3 regions of the Mycobacterium sp. ITM-2016-00318 genome follow, and region 1 is predicted to be linked to each of the others. Evidence: predicted binding sites of a transcription regulator. Region 1 holds the regulator's gene; each other region holds the start of a gene.
What was found. The regulator LexA, encoded in region 1, represses DNA repair genes until DNA is damaged. The targets are predictions, from matches to a motif close to CGAACANNTGTTCG.
Positions count from the first base shown of each region.

Region 2: the regulator LexA is predicted to act here: its motif matches at 2,276-2,289, upstream of C6A82_RS06095 (HNH endonuclease signature motif containing protein).
Region 3: the regulator LexA is predicted to act here: its motif matches at 3,324-3,337, upstream of C6A82_RS21705 (HNH endonuclease signature motif containing protein).

Region 1 is NZ_CP134400.1:2,287,722-2,293,136, forward strand. Features, by position in the region: gene C6A82_RS11095 (acyl-CoA dehydrogenase family protein) at 1-479, shown strand, start outside; gene C6A82_RS11100 (LGFP repeat-containing protein) at 602-2,566, shown strand; gene lexA (transcriptional repressor LexA) at 2,575-3,258, opposite strand; gene C6A82_RS11110 (LysM peptidoglycan-binding domain-containing protein) at 3,470-3,940, shown strand; gene nrdR (transcriptional regulator NrdR) at 4,101-4,565, shown strand; gene C6A82_RS11120 (PhzF family phenazine biosynthesis protein) at 4,577-5,263, opposite strand; gene C6A82_RS11125 (alpha/beta fold hydrolase) at 5,299-5,415, opposite strand, start outside.
Region 2 is NZ_CP134400.1:1,246,762-1,252,176, forward strand. Features, by position in the region: gene C6A82_RS06085 (hypothetical protein) at 1-670, shown strand, start outside; gene C6A82_RS06090 (DNA polymerase Y family protein) at 667-2,241, shown strand; gene C6A82_RS06095 (HNH endonuclease signature motif containing protein) at 2,486-4,057, shown strand; gene C6A82_RS06100 (nucleoside hydrolase) at 4,445-5,415, opposite strand, start outside.
Region 3 is NZ_CP134400.1:4,429,724-4,435,138, forward strand. Features, by position in the region: gene C6A82_RS21680 (enoyl-CoA hydratase family protein) at 1-397, shown strand, start outside; gene C6A82_RS21685 (hypothetical protein) at 812-1,150, shown strand; gene C6A82_RS21690 (SDR family oxidoreductase) at 1,225-1,986, shown strand; gene C6A82_RS21695 (DUF1707 domain-containing protein) at 2,030-2,611, shown strand; gene C6A82_RS21700 (hypothetical protein) at 2,638-3,120, opposite strand; gene C6A82_RS21705 (HNH endonuclease signature motif containing protein) at 3,353-4,891, shown strand; gene C6A82_RS21710 (VWA domain-containing protein) at 4,888-5,415, opposite strand, start outside.

The sequences.
Region 1 (5,415 bases):
CCGAAAACCTGCTCGGCGAAGAGGGCATGGGCTTCATCTACCTGATGCAGAACCTGCCGCAGGAACGGTTGAACATCGCGGTCATGGCGGCCGCTGCCATGGAGGCCGTGCTGACCGAGACGCTGCAGTACACCAAGGAGCGCAAGGCCTTCGGCAAGCCGATCGGCAGCCAGCAGAACAGCCGCTTCCTGTTGGCCGAATTAGCCACGGATGCAACGGTTGTGCGCATCATGGTCGACGAGTTCATCCGCTTGCATCTGGACGGCAGGCTGTCCGCGGAGCAGGCTTCGATGGCGAAGTGGTACTCCACCGAGAAGCAGGTGCACCTCGTCGACCGCTGTCTCCAGCTGCACGGCGGTTACGGGTACATGAGGGAGTACAACGTTGCGCGGGCCTATCTGGACGCGCGGGTACAGACCATCTACGGCGGCACCACCGAGATCATGAAAGAGATCATCGGACGCTCGCTGGGCGTGTAGATCCACCCCGCAATCGCGGTTCGGCGAGAATCTCGGAAACCTATCGTTATCGTGTCTATCTGACGCACGGCAGGTGAACGCGCTAGTTTCAGGGGGACCTGGCCGTAACACGGGGAGGGTGGATGAGTGGGGAGCGTGCCCTGCTGAACTCCGTTTTCGGCCGCATAGCGGCTGCTGTACTGGCCGCGGTTGTGGCGCTCCTGCCGCTGTCGCCGTTGGCGGCGGCGACCCCGGAATCCGATGCCGCGGACGTGATCAACCAGGCCTACGACGCCAGTGGAGGCGTGGCGGGCCCGATGGGACCCAGCGACGGCGGCGTCTATCCCGTCGGCGGCGGCTTCGGACAGAACTTCGCGGGCGGCAAGATCCTGTTCACCCCCGACACCGGCGCCCATCCCATGACGGGCGCGATCCTGCAGAAATACGACTCGCTCGGCGGCGCCGCAGACGGAGACCTGGGTTTTCCCACCATCGACGAAGGCCCGGGCAAGGCTCCCGGCAGCCGCAACACCACGTTCAGCGCGGCCGACAAGCCCGTCATCTTCTGGACGCCGGACACCGGCGCACATGTCGTCAGGGGAGCGATCAACGCCGCCTGGGACAAACTCGGCGGGTCGGCGGGGATCCTGGGCGTACCGACCGAGGACGAGGTCTTCAGAGGAGACCTCGTATCGCAGAAGTTCACCGGCGGTGAACTCACCTGGAACCGGTCCAGTAAGGAGTTCACGACCGTGCCGCCCGATCTCGCGGGGCAGCTGGCCGGGCTGACCGTGCCCGACGACGCCACCTCGGCGATCAACGCCGCGCGCCGGGCCGCCGGCGGGCCGCTTGGGCCGCTCGGCGCCAAGCAGGGGCAGCAGTACTCGATCGGGCCCGACGGCGCGGGGCAGGACTTCACCGGCGGCAAGATCTTCTACAGCCCGGCCACCGGCGCCAATGTCGTCAGCGGCCAGGTCCTGAAAAAATACGAGTCCGTCGGTGGTCCGCAAAGCGACCTGGGACTTCCTACGAGCAACGAGGCCGACGGCGGTCTGAAGACCGGCAGTCGGGTCATCACATTCTCCGCCGAGGACAAGCCGCTGATCTTCTGGACGCCCGACTACGGGGCGTTCATCGTGCGGGGCGCGATGAACGCGGCCTGGGACAAACTCGGTGGCGCGATCGGTCCGCTCGGGCCTCCGGTGGCCGATCAGACGGACGACGGCAACGTCGTAGCCCAACGGTTCACCGGCGGCGAGATCTCCTGGGACAAGCAGAGCCAAAAGTTCAGCACTGAGCCGGCAAACCTGGCCTCGGGCCTGGCCGGCCTGACGGTACCGGGCTACGAACCGCCGGACGCCTCGAACGCCGCCGCGCCGAATTCCAATGAGCGCAACTGGCTCACCCCGTCATGGTGGTGGCTGCTGGCGGGCATCCCACTCCTGCTTGTGATCGGCCTGATCCTGGTTGCGACGCTGCGCAAACGGCGGGGCGGCGACGACGACGGGAAGGACCCGTTCGACTCCGAGTTTGAAACCGAATTCGAAGTCGACCGCAACCACGACACCACGGCCGAAGCCGAGGCCGTGCGACTCGCAGGATCCGACGAGTACGGCAGAGCGCGACTGGCCGAGAATTACGGGAGGCCTTCGGGCTCTGAGCCGTCTGGACTTGGCGAGGGCATTCGAGACCCGTTCGAGCAGTCCGCCTTCGACGAGTCGGACGATGACGGCGACGAGTTCTCCGAACTCGAACCCGAACCCGACGATTCCGTGACTGCTCCGACGCGAATCCCGGCGGAGGCGGATACGAATGCTGGCAGGCACTCGTCGGTGGAACCCGACGAGCCGCCTGCGGATATGGATGAGCCCGCTACGCCGCCTCCACCGCCCGACCCCGACAGCTCGGATCCGCCGGCAGCTCAGACCGCATTCCGACTACCGCTCGACGATCCGTATACGGCGCCTGTCGGGTATGCGATCAAGGCGGACACCAAATCTGGGATGTATTGGGGGCCGGAGAGCGACCTCTACGACCACATTCCGGCCGACGTCTACTTCATCAACGAGGAGTTCGCCCGCGCCAACGGGTTCGTCAAGGCCGACTGAGTGCAGGTTCAGATCTTGCGTATCACGGTGACGACCTTGCCGAGAACCGCTGCGTCATTGCCCGGAATCGGATCAAAGGCCGGGTTGTGCGGCATCAGCCACACCTGACCGCGGGTGCGCTTGAAGCTCTTGACCGTGGCCTCACCGTCGATCATCGCCGCGACGATATCGCCGTTGTCGGCGACGTTCTGCTGACGCACGACCACCCAGTCGCCGTCGCAGATGGCCGCGTCGACCATCGAGTCGCCGACCACCTTGAGCAGGAACAGCGACCCCTCGCCCACGAGTTCGCGGGGTAGCGGGAAGACGTCCTCCACGGCCTCCTCGGCCAGGATCGGACCGCCTGCCGCGATACGGCCGAGCACCGGGACGAATGTCGGCTCAGGCAGCGCGTCGGAACCCGCCACATCAGTGTTCACGATCGGCGTCACCATATCGTCGGCGCCACGGACGTCGACAGCGCGCGGGCGGTTCGGATCGCGGCGAAGGAAGCCCTTCTTCTCGAGTGTCCGAAGCTGATGGGCGACCGACGAGGTGGACGTCAGGCCCACTGCGTCGCCGATTTCCCGGATGCTGGGCGGATATCCGCGGCTGCTCACCGAGGCGCGGATGACCTGCAGGATCGTGCGCTGACGCTCGGTCAGGCCGCCGCCTGAGGCGTTCTTCTGAGTGTCCGTCCGGTCCTCGCTCATGGCGCTGAATGTAGTCCCCCGCGGTTCGATAATCAAACATGTGTTCGAGGCGTGTCGCGTTCCCTTGAGCGGGGGAAGCGCGACCGCCGCGAATTGTCGGTGGGCTGCTCTATCGTTTCGCAACAGTTCGATCACACGTTCTATTAATCGAACGGGTGATCGAGTACGGTTCGAACATAGGAGCGAACCAGCGAAGCGAAAGGCGAAGCAGATGACAGTTCTGGACACGCGAGAAGTCCTGGCAGGACCGGTCGTGCGGCGGCCTCAGCGCCCGCCTGCAGCGCGGCGTCCATACCGCACCCCGCAGAGCAGGCGGCGGCCGGCCGTTGCGCCGATGCGATACCGCGGTCCCGGTGTGGTGATGTCGCGGGCTTCCCACCGCAGGCGCCCGATCACCCCTGCCGCCACGGTCGGTCTGGCTCTGCTGGCCGCGCTGATCACGGTGTGGCTGGGTGTGGTGGCGCAGTTCGGCGGGGTCGTCGGCACTGCCGGCTCGTCGTCGCCGGTGCCGGACACGCTTTCTGTAGTCCAGGTACAGGCGGGGGAGACGCTCGCGCATGTCGCTCACCGGGTTGCCCCCGATGCGCCCGTCGCCCATGTCGTGGACCGCATCCGCGAACTCAACCAGCTCGAGTCCGCGTCGCTTGACGCCGGGCAGACCCTGATCGCCCCGGTCGGCTGAGCGTGTCATGCGCGATGAATCGCGCTGTCGCACAACGGCCATGATGCCGGCGCAGACCCGACAGGCCTCATTCCCGCGGACTTTCGCTTCCCGGCAGGGTGCAAAGGTACGCTCGGAGGCGTTCGATTCGGAAGTTTGTCGGCGCGGCGAAGGAGCAGTCATGCACTGTCCGTTCTGCCGCCATCCCGATTCCCGGGTCGTCGACTCGCGGGAAACCGACGAGGGCCAGGCGATCCGGCGTCGCAGGTCATGCCCTGAGTGCGGACGCCGGTTCACCACGGTGGAGACCGCCGTACTCGCGGTGGTGAAGCGCAGCGGGGTCACCGAGCCGTTCAGCCGCGAAAAGGTCATCAAGGGCGTGCGCCGGGCGTGCCAGGGCCGCGATGTCGACGATGACGCCCTGATGCTCTTGGCGCAGCAGGTGGAAGACGCCGTTCGCGCCACGGGCTCACCGGAAGTGGCGAGCCACGAAGTGGGGCTGGCCATCCTCGGCCCGCTCCGCGATCTCGACGAGGTCGCCTACCTGAGATTCGCTTCCGTGTACCGGTCGTTCTCGTCTGCCGACGATTTCGAACGCGAGATCGAGGCGTTGCGGGCTCATCGCGAGGTTCCGACGTCGGGCTGAGCGCGCAGCCGTCAGTCGATCTGCCGCGCCCCGTCGGTCACCACCCGACCCGCGACCCACACCCATCCGTCGGCACTCCACTGCGTCTTGATGACCGAGCCTTTGCCCTGGACGATAGTCAGGTCGCGGCTCAGGTGGTCGGTGATGCGAACGGCCGCCGCGCCCGTGGCCTCGTCCTCGGGTATGCCGAGACCGGGCGCGAACATCCGGGAGCGAAGGACGCCGTTGTCTTTGTCGGTCCACGTCCACAGGTAGTTCTCGACATCGTCGGGATAGTCGTCCGGTTCCGCCGCGAACAGCTCGTCGGTGGAGTCGAGCTCGTATATCGCGAACTCCGGCGCCCAACCGGCGCGCGCCCGGACGGCGGCGATGTCGTCGTCATAGCTCACCGCAACGACGCCGGCCGGCACCTGAAGTGTGCGGATCGGGCTGCCGATGTCGCGCAGCCACCACGACGCGCCGACGGTGGGGTGGCCGGCGAAGGGCAATTCGGTGGCGGGAGTGAAGATCCTGGCTTGTGCCGTCTTCGCGCCGGCCCTTGGAAGGTCGACGAATATCGTCTCGCTGTAACCGAGTGCGGTGGCGATCCGCTGTCGTTCAGCGGGTGCCACCGTCCTCGCGTCGACGACACCGAGCGGGTTGCCGAATTTCCCCTCCGCATCGGTGAAGACGCGCAGCACTGTCACGTCGATGGCCATGTGCCCGATGCTACGACGAACGCCGGCGGCGCACCTCAGGTGGCGCTGCGCTCGTCCGCGTCGATCGCGTCGAGGACCGCGACACGGGTGCCGATCGGGCCCGAGATCGTCTCGTCCCCGGCGCCGTCGCGCAGCAGGCCCCGCAACAACTC
Region 2 (5,415 bases), 1.0 Mb from region 1:
GCATCGGGTTGACCGCGCTGAACAGGTAGAACACCTGCGTCGCAAGATGGCGGCGATCTCCGGCAAGGTCGGTCCCGGTCGACGCGGCCAGGTGCCGTCGAACGAGGTGCTACCCGAGTCGAAAAGTTTGCTGCCGCTCCCAGAATCTCTGACTGAAGCCCTTCCGACCACGTTGCCGAAGGGAACAGTGGCGGTGCTGTCGGGGGCCCGATCAATGCCGCTGAGCATGGTGGCGGCGGTGACGGCTGCAGGTGGGCACGCGGCCATCGTCGGTCAGCCCGACATCGGCCTACTCGCCGCCGTCGAGATGGGAGCGGATCTGAGCCGGCTCGCTGTCATCCCTGACCCGGGTGCGGATCCCGTTGAAGTCGCGGCGGTGCTGATGGACGGCATGGATCTGGTGCTGCTCGGTCTCAACGGCCGTTCGGTGCCTGCGACCAGGGCGCGTGCGGTGATCGCCCGCGCGCGACAGAAGGGGTGCACGCTGTTGGTCACCGGTGGCGACCTGCAGGGCGCATCGACCCGGTTGGAGGCCAGGGTCAGCGGCTACGAAGTGACCGGCGGAGGCGACGGCAGGCCGCTGTCGGGATGCGGCCGGATCAGCCGCGTGCGGCTGGCCATGCGGGCACGAGGGCGGACCTTTAGGTCGGTGCACGCGGTAGGCGAATGAGCGCATCGCGGGTACTGGCCATCTGGTGCATGGATTGGCCTGCGGTCGCCGCGGCCGCCGCGGCGGAACTGTCCCCGACGTCCCCTGTCGCGGTCACGCTGGCCAATCGGGTCATCGCTTGCTCGGCGTCGGCCCGTGCGGTCGGGGTGCGCCGCGGTCTGCGCCGGCGCGAGGCCCAGGCCAGATGCCCGCAGTTGCATGTCGTGACCGCCGACCCGGCGCGCGATGCCCGTCACTTCGAGAACGTGACGACAGCGGTGGACGATCTGGTTCCGCGCGCCGAGGTGCTGCGACCGGGACTGCTGGTGTTGCCGGTGCGCGGGGCGGCGCGCTACTTCGGCTCCGAGCAGGCCGCCGCCGAGCGGTTGGTCGACGCGGTGGCCTCCGCAGGCGCCGAATGCCAGGTGGGTATCGCCGATCGACTGGCCACCGCGGTGTTCGCCGCACGCGCAGGACGGATCATCGAGCCCGGCAAGGATGCGGTGTTCCTGTCGGCACTGTCCATCAGGCAGCTGGCCACCGAACCGGGCCTGGCTGCACGAGGCCGTGAGGACCTCGCGGATCTGTTGTGGCGCATGGGTATCCGCAACATCGGGCAGTTCGCCGCACTGTCCCGCGCCGATGTGGCGTCCCGGTTCGGAGCGGATGCGGTGGCCGCGCATCGATTCGCCCGTGCCGAGCCGGGCCGAGGGCCGTCGGGTCGCGAACCGCCGCAGGAGCTCGACGCCGTGATGGACTGCGACCCGCCGATCGACCGGGTGGATGCCGCTGCGTTCGCAGGCCGGTCACTGGCGGGAGATCTGCACCGCAGCCTCGAGGCGGCCGGCGTCGGCTGCACACGGCTTGCCATCCACGCGGTGACCGCCAACGGGCAAGAGCTGAACCGGGTTTGGCGTTGCGCGGAGCCGCTGACCGAGGACGCCACCGCGGACAGGGTGCGCTGGCAGCTGGACGGTTGGCTGAACCGGCGCAATCCGAACGACAGGCCAACGGCACCGATCACCGTGCTGCGGCTGAAGCCGGTGGAAGTGGTCTCGGCCGAGGCGTTGCAGCTGCCGCTGTGGGGTGGCGTCGGTGAAGAAGACCGGCTACGCGCCCGTCGTGCGCTGGTTCGGGTTCAGGGTCTGCTCGGACCGGAGGCTGTGCAGGTGCCGGTGCTCAGCGGAGGCCGTGGGCCCGCCGAGCGAATCACGTTGACGCCGTTGGGTGACGAGCCGGTGCCGAGGGCCGATCCCGGTCAGCCGTGGCCGGGCCAACTGCCCGAACCATCGCCGACCGTGCTGCTGGACGACCCGGTCGAGGTGCTCGACGGCGACGGCAATTCAGTGCGGGTAACCAGCAGGGGATTGTTCACCGCTGCTCCGGCGCGGCTTGTCGCACCCGGCAGGGAGGGTGCGTTGTCCTGGTGGGCGGGGCCGTGGCCGGTCGACGAGCGGTGGTGGGACCCCGACCAGGACCGCAAGGCTGGACGCACCGCGCGGGCGCAAGTACTGATCGATGGAGATCCTGAACAGGCACTGCTGCTGTGTTTCCGACAGCGGCGGTGGTACCTGGAGGGTATCTACGAGTGAACCTTTTCGATGTCGGGCAGCTTCCAGGTCCTGTCGAACAGCGGCTCGTCCGGCCCGCGCCTCCAGTGCACGGCGGTGCACTGACCGATCGGCGATCTCGGCCGGATTCGACGGCGGACCCGATGCCGGTTCATGTCGCTGCCACAGAGTTCGCATCTGGCGTCTCCCACGTCGGTGCCGACATTCAGCCGCAGGTGGCGCTGCGCGAGGGTGTTTGTCGGGCCCACCGGGTAGGTTCGAACCTATGTTCGATAATCTCGCGCCGACCGAGTTGGTGGTGGCGATCGCCGATTCGCAACGCCAGGAATCGATGGTGATGGCGCAGCGGATGGCGGCGGTGGCCGAACTGTTGGCTCAGCGGACCGCCGAGATCCATGACGAGGATCCCGATCCGGGATACATGATTGTGACGGGCTTTCAGCGCACCACCGCCGAGGTTGCCGCGGCGATGAATCTGTCTGCCTCCGCGGCCTGCTTCGTGGTCTCCCACGCCCACACGCTTGCGGAGCGGCTGCCGAAGGTGGCGGCGGTGCTCGCGATGGGTGATACCGACTGGCGCACGGTGAAGCTGATCATCACCCGCACCGAGTTCGTCAGCGACAGCGTGATCGGGCGCCTAGACAAGCAGTTGGCCAACCGGATAGCGAAGTGGCGCTGCTGGTCACGCAAACGGATCATCAACGCCGTCGACGCCACGGTGCGCACGATGGATCCCGACGCGATCCTCGAACGTCTGCGCCGGGAGGACAAGCGCCACGTCGGCGTGACCCCGCAGAGTGACGGCACCGCCAAAGTGGAGGGCGTCCTCGCCGCGGAAGCCGGGATGGCATTCGACAAGCGGCTCGCCGAGCTGGCCGACGGCGTGTGCCGTGCCGACCCACGTACCCGTGATCAGCGGCGCGCCGATGCCATGGAGGCGATGGCTGAACGGCGCGCGCTTGTCTGCCTGTGCGGCGCCGACGACTGCCCCAACCGTTCGGACGAACCTGCGCCCGCAAGGAGGATCATGGTCAACGTCATTGCCGGAGCGGAGACGGTTCTCGGCGGCGGCGACGCGCCCGGCTACATCGAGGGCTACGGCGTGATCGACGCCGAGCAGGTCCGTTCACTCGCCGAGAAGGCGCACCTGCGGACACTCGAGGAACCCGCCGTCAGCGACGCTGAAGCGCTGCGTTACCAGCCCACCGCCGCGGTGGAACGGTGGGTGCGGATGCGCGATCTGACATGCCGCTTTCCCGGGTGCGATCGTGCGGCGGTGATCTGCGATGTGGACCACACCATTCCGTTCAACCGCGCCGACCCGCGAAACGGCGGTCCGACGGTTCCGTGGAACCTCAAGTGCCTCTGCCGTGAACACCATCGGGACAAGACCTTCGTCGACGGCTGGCGCGATGAGCAACTTCGCGACGGCACGGTGATCTGGACGTCGCCAACCGGTGAGGTGTATCGCACCGCGCCCGGCGGCGTGGACCTGTTTCCCGACATGGCGACATCCACCGCCTGTCAGGAGCCGAAGCCAAGTCGCCGCAACCGATCCCGCGATCGAGCAGCCCGGATCGCCCGCATTCGTCAGCGGAATCGCATCCAGCGGCCGATCAACGAGGCTCATCGCCGCCTTCAGCAGGCGCGCCGTCGAGAGATCGGTTACCGCAAGCACCGCAACCACATGCGCAAGATGCTGTTCCTCCTCAAAGGAAGATCAAGCACCAGCCCGTTCTGTGCCTGGATCAACGATCCGTTCGAACCCGAAGAGCTACCACCGGATTGGCAGCCACCGCCCCAACCGCCGCCGCTTCGCGATGACCCACCTTTCTAGTCTCCTTTTCAGCCGCCGGACTTGCAGAATCGATAGCGTCGAGAGGTAGGCGGCTTTCGGCGACGGTTATCCCGTTGCGGTCGTGGAGAATCCCACCCTGTCGCTGCACGATGACGCCGAAGTCGTGCGACGTGCCATCAACGCATCTTGGCCGACGTACAGGTGCCGTGGGGCGTCAACGCCATGGCTGAGTCGGTCGACGTGCCCGCATGGCTCGATAAACCAAGCTGGTATCTGCTCGCATCCGAGGACCGCATGATCCCCCCGTCTGCCCAGCTTGCGATGGCGCAACGGGCCGGCGCAACCACGGTCGAGGTGGCCGCCAGCCGTGCCGTCTACATGTCACAGCCCCCGCGCTGTTGCGGCGATCATTCGCCAGGCGTGCGGCTAAGCCAGAGTTCGAGCGAACTGGCCGACGCGGGAGATGAATCGCTCGAAGAAGGCGCCGGGGTCGACGTCAACGCCGATGAGCGCGTTGGGCTCCCGGCCCCAGCGCCCCGACCAGTCGGCAATGGTCATGCCGCGCGTCAGCGTGCCGGTCAACTCGACGTCGACGGTGGCAGGCCTCGTCCGCACCAATTCCGGGTCCAGCGCGACGGCGGCGGCCAGCGGATCGTGCAGATGCGCGAGAAAGCCCTCGTCCTGGTCGAAGTGGAACTCGAAGTAGAACCGCATCGCATCTTCGAGCACCCGGATCAACGGGTTCGCCGCGGCCGATCGGGTGCCGCGCTCGTCGAGCACACTCATCGGTGCGGATGAGGATTTCGCCTCCGTGGCCAACCGACCCAGAAGTGCCGGTGTCATCGCGATGTTCTCCGTGAGGTTCAGCCCCAGCACGATCGGCAGGTGTTGCGGCCGATCGAGTCCCCATGCGGCCGACCAGACGTTGAACACCTCATGCGCGGACTCGGGATCGACGCTGATGTTCCATTCGGCGACGGGCGTCGTATTTCCGCGGTATTCGAACGCGCCGCCCATGATGACCAGCCGCCGCAGCAGTGTCGGCAACGCGGGCTCCTGCCGGAGCGCGAGCGCCAGATTGGTCAGCGGGCCGGTCGCCACCGCGATCAGCTCGCCGGGATAGGCCTGCGCGGCCCCGATCCACGCCTGCGCTGCGTCGTACTCCGCGAGCCGGCGTTGCGTGGAAGGCAGGGTGGCATAGCCCAGCCCTTGCGGGCCGTGCGTGTCCTCGGCGGTGCGAAGCGGCGTGCTCAGGGGCTGCTCGGCTCCCTTTGACACCGGGACACCGTCTACCCGGCACAACTCGAGCAGACCGAGGTTGTTCTCGCAGACCTGTTGTACCGGAACGTTTCCCGCGGTCGAGGCGATACCCACCAGCTCGGCGTCGGCACTTCCGA
Region 3 (5,415 bases), 2.1 Mb from region 1:
CCGCAACAGCACTTTCGCCCTGACCGAGGCGCGGATCGGGGTGGCGCCGTCGATCATCTCGCTGACGCTGCTGCCGAAGATGTCCGCGCGAGCCGCGGGTCGCTATTTCGTGACCGGTGAGAAGTTCGGCGCCGACGAGGCCGCGGAGATGGGCCTGGTGACGGTCGCTGTCGACGACGTCAATGCGGCTGTTGCCGGGTTGACGGCCGAGATCGCGAAGGGCTCGCCGCAGGGCTTGGCCGCGTCGAAAAGGTTGACCACGTCGGCTCTGCTGAGTTCGTTCGACCAGCACGCCGAGGCGCTGACCAGGCAGTCCGCAGAGCTTTTCGTTTCTGACGACGCGCGCGAAGGAATGCTCGCATTTCTACAGAAGCGTCCGCCGGCCTGGGTCAACTGACCCATACCTGGGAGGGCTCCCGCGGCCGTGAGAGCAAACAATGTTTGCTGGGTTCGCTGCGCGCCATGCTGAGAAAAGCGGCGTAGCGGCCTAGGCGTGTCATTCACATGCCCGTGCGGCAGCAGCAGAGGGGTCCGGATCAAGCGGTTGTCGAATACCACCGGCGGGAGTCACGGCAGCGGTGCTGAAGTATCCTTTGAGCTGCTCATTTGTCCGTACTCTCAGGTTTGGAAGCGCCAGCAAACAATGTTTGCTGGATCGTTTCAGGAAGCTTCCGGGAAGCCACAAGTCGCTGACGTCGGGGGTAATAAGAAAGCACTTGCGCGATTAGCCAAGTAGTGGGCTATAGTGTGTTAACTGAGCGGCGAGCACGTCACTGCGAACCCCTCACAAACTTCAAGTCAAGGAGAACGAATGAGGATCAAGTCAATCGCCGCCGTTGGCGCCATGGGCGTCGGCTTGGGCATCGCCAGCTTCATCGGCGGCACCGGCACCGCATCGGCCGCCTGCGATGAGGCCCTCACCCCGCCGCTGGAGCGTGCGAACTGCCTCGTCAGCCGGGACCTCCTCGGCGGTTTCCTGCCGAGCATCGACCCCATTACCGCATACAACACGTTCGTCAACGGCGACCCGGAAGACACCGATTTCGGCAGTCTTGGCATCGCCCACCAGGGCGAGACTTTCGTGAACAGCCTCACGGGCACGGGTGGTTTCCTGTCGGGGCCCATCTCGTCTGTGCCCGAGGGTCCCTGATCCTTCGATAAGTCAACGGGCACTTACGCACAGCGCAGGTGCCCGTTTTCTTTTGCGCGTAGGGTCAGTCAGCGATGGCTCGTGACGTTCTCATCACTGGCGCGACCGGCACACTCGGGCACCGAGTGGTCGGCGAAGCCACCGAGGCCGGTCACAAAGTCCGCGCGCTGAGCCGCAGACACCACGTCGGCTACACCGGCGTCCACTGGGCGCAGGGCGACCTGCTCAGCGGCGAGGGCATCGACGCCGCGCTCGACGGCATCGACACCGTCATCCACTGCGCCACCCAGGGCACGCGTGCCAAGGACGTCGTCTCCGCCACCAACCTCATCTCGGCCGCACGCCGCGCGAAGACGGCCAACATCATCTATGTGTCGATCGTCGGAATCGATCGCATCCCGCTTCCCTATTACAAGACCAAGCTGCGCGTCGAAGAGGCGCTCGCCGCGTCGGGACTCGGCCACACGATCGTCCGCGTCACGCAGTTCCACGATCTGATCGAGACGTCGTTCTCTATGCAGCGCTTCACACCCGCGCTGATCGCGATCAAGGACGTCCGCTTCCAGCCCATAGACACCCGTGACGTCGCGTCGCACCTGGTGTCGCTGATCGACAAGGAAGCCGCCGGTCGGGTTGACGACATCGGCGGGCCCGCGGTCTTCGGCCACGACGATCTGGGCCGCATGTATGTGACGTCGCGCGGCAGCCGTCGACGGGTGGTTTCATTGCCAGTGCCCGGTGGCATCGTCGCCGGCTTCAAGTCCGGCGCTAATCTCGTGCCGGCAAATCCAATCGGCACGATCGGCTTCGCCGAGTACCTAGTTGCAACTACATGACTTTCCTGTGCTTATTCGTACCTTCGCCGTACGCTCGACAGTGATGAGCACTCCAACGTCGCGAAATCAGTCGGACCCCGCAGCGGACACCGATCGCGTACACGTTGCACAGCTCCTCGCCGACGCCGCCGCAGCGGGTCGCCTCCCGATGAGTGAGTACGAGAACCGGCTGACCAAGGCCTACGCGGCCAAGACGTACGACGACCTCGAGCGCCTGAGTTCGGATCTGCCCGGCGCCTTGACCAGCGCCGTGAGGGGCGGGCCGCTCCATCCGGCTCCGTCGACGGTGCTGCTGGCGATCATGAGTGGATTCGAGCGCCGTGGCCGGTGGAATGTTCCGAGAAAGCTGACGACCTTCGCGCTGTGGGGCGGCGGCGTGGTCGATCTGCGCTACGCCGACTTCACGTCACCCGAGGTCGAGATCCGCACCTACTCGATCATGGGCGGCCAGACGATTCTTGTTCCGCCGGAGGTCAACGTCGAGTTGCATGGCCACGGCGTGATGGGAACGTTCGACCATCTCGAGAACGGGCAGGGCGTACCCGGCGCACCCCTGGTGAAAGTCAAGGGCTTCTCGCTGTGGGGCAAAGTCGCCGTCAAGCGCAGGAAGCGCAAGGCCGGCTAGCACCGACCCTGCGCTGCCGCTTGCGGTTAGCAGTCCTTGAACCCGAATACCGGCGCTCCGCTCGCGGGGTCGCCCTTCAAGTTGCATTCGCGGACCGGAAGTACGTTTCCTAACTGATCTGCCGGGGCCGTGTTGAGCACACCCTTGAACGCGCCGTTCGATCCCGTTGTCTTGTCGTAGTAGTACTTGCCGTCGGCCTGGTCGTACCTGACCTTGCCGGCCTGCCCGAACGCCTCGTGATACCCGGCACCAACCGGCGAATCGTCAAGTGTCTTGTTGATACCCGGAGTCTGATTGAAGACCGAATCGCCGAACTGCTGCGCGGCGCGCAGACCCGGCGCGGGGTTGTTGAGGTCCGGGCGGCCGACCGCGGTGCCCGGCGTATTCGCCTCGACCTCATTTGCGGTTGGTGCTGCCGCTGCCATGCCTGCCGGCGCAAGAGCCGCGAGTGCGCCGCCGGCGGCCAGGCCGCCGATCACCGTCCGCGTGCGCACAGATCTTTCGGACATGCGCCGATGCTTCGCCATCTACAGGGTCCCCTTCACGAAAGCGGCCGCCCCCTCGGGCAGCTCGTCCCGCGAAATGTAGCGCACGCGTCGACGGTTGTCGCGAGTAAATGCATATCACTGCAACGCAATTCGGCTCCGACTGAGCGACCCGGTTATCCACAGTCGGGACTTTATCCACAGGCGGCAATTTTCCTCTGACACATCGCACACACGTTCGAATAGCGTGGAAGGCATGAAGTCGCAGCAGCAAAAGCAGATCGGCGCCGCACTCGATGCGATCGACGCCGGTTACGCGCAGCTGCGCGCGGCCTGCTCGGACTCGGTCGGCAATGCGTTTCGCGTCGAGGTCGCCGAGCGCCTCGAACGCCAACACCGGGTCAACCGGGGCCAGATGTACCGCGTCTTCGGCGAGCTCATCGAACCACCCGACGGGCCCGACGACCCCGACCTGCCCAAAGGCACCGTCATCTCGAAACTGCTGTGGCAGCGGCTGCGCATCACCAGCGGCGACATCAAAAAGCGCATCATAATCGCCGGCCGCATCCGCCCGCGCCGGACGCTCACTGGACCACAGCTGCCGCCCGAACTCCCCTGTCTCACAGAGGCCCTCGAGAACGGCGACGTCGGCGAAGCCCACATCGACGCGGTCTGCGAGGGCGTCGACGCATTGCCGTCGCGGCTCAATCACAGAAAGGGCACGGCCGAACGGATTCTGGTCCGCCACGCCAAAGAAGACGACGCCAACTTCGTCGCGAAGACGGCTCGTGACATCGCTGCGGAACTGAGCCCCGACGACGACTTCGATGAGCAGGATCGCAGGCGCAAGAGCGGATTCAGGATGGGCAAGCAACGCGTCGACGGCATGAGCTACATCGCCGGCTGGGCTGACCCCGAACTTCGCGGGTACATCGAAGCCGCGAATGCCGCCGTCAGACCCGGCCGCCACCAACCACACGATCCGGTCACTGATCCAGAACACGAGCCGGAGAACGACCACTCGCCCGCCGACGCCGAGCAGTTCGAGTTGATCGACGACCCCCGACCGGAACTCGACACCGACGCCCCCGATGACGCAGCCGCAGACGCAGCCGATCAAACCGCAGACGAACCTTCAGGCGTCGAGCACGTCGCGGTGGAACTCGATACTCGCAGCGCGGCCCAACGGCTTCACGATGCCCTCAAACTCGGCTTGAGAGCGGCGCTCGCCTCAGGCGCCTACGGCCAGCACCGCGGCCTGCCGGTCACCGTCATCGCCACTACCACGCTGGCTGAACTCGACCAAGCCTCCCACGCCATCAACAATCCGGCCATCCCGATGCCACCACCGGCACGCACCGGCGGCGGCTCGCGCCTACCGATGCGCGACCTACTCCGCATGGCCGCCAACGCGATCCACTATCTGGCGGTGTTCGACGACCACACGGGCCGGCCGCTGTACCTGGGCCGCACCAAGCGCATCGCCACCGTCGACCAACGCATCATCTGCTACGCCCGCGATCGCGGCTGCACACGGCCCGGCTGCACCGAACCCGGATACCACTGCGAAGTGAACCACGAACCGGCCTGGGGCAAAGGCGGCCAAACCGACGCCGACTGTCTCTTCTTCGACTGCGGGCCCGACCACGCCCTCATCACCAAGGGCCTACTCCAAACCAAGATCACCGACGCCGGCCGACTCGCCTACACCGACGACACCGGTCCACCCGAGATCAACCTCGCCCACCATCCCGAAGAACTCCTCAAAGAACTCTTCGACGACGACGATCCCTAACGGCGGCGGCGCGAACGCAGATAGTCACCGACGACGGCGGCTCCCAAGCCATCGAGATCGGGCACTACGACGCGCCCTTCGACGCGCCGCGCCACTTGATCGATGAACCGGGCCAGGCCCGGATCGTTGCCGAGCCGGAAAATCGTGACCTGCGCACCGAGGCGGGCCATATCGTCGAAGCCCTTCACGGTGTGGGCGATCGTCCGCGGATGCGGTGGGTAGTCGAAGAACACTCCCGGCGGCTGAGCCGCCGAATCTAACCCAGTGCCGTCTCGATAGCTCTCCAGGTGCGCAGTCGGTTCACCGTCGGTGACCACCAGCACCACCGGCTGCGCGTTCGGGTGACGGCGCAGATGCCGCCCGGCAAGCGCCAGCGCATGGTGCAGGTTCGTGCCCTGCTCGTAGACACCCTCCAAGCCGGTCAACTCCGCCGCCGACACCGTCCGCGCATAGCGGCCGAAGGCAATGATCTGCAACGCATCCGACCGGAACCGGGTGCTCACCAAGTGACTCAAGGCCAGCGC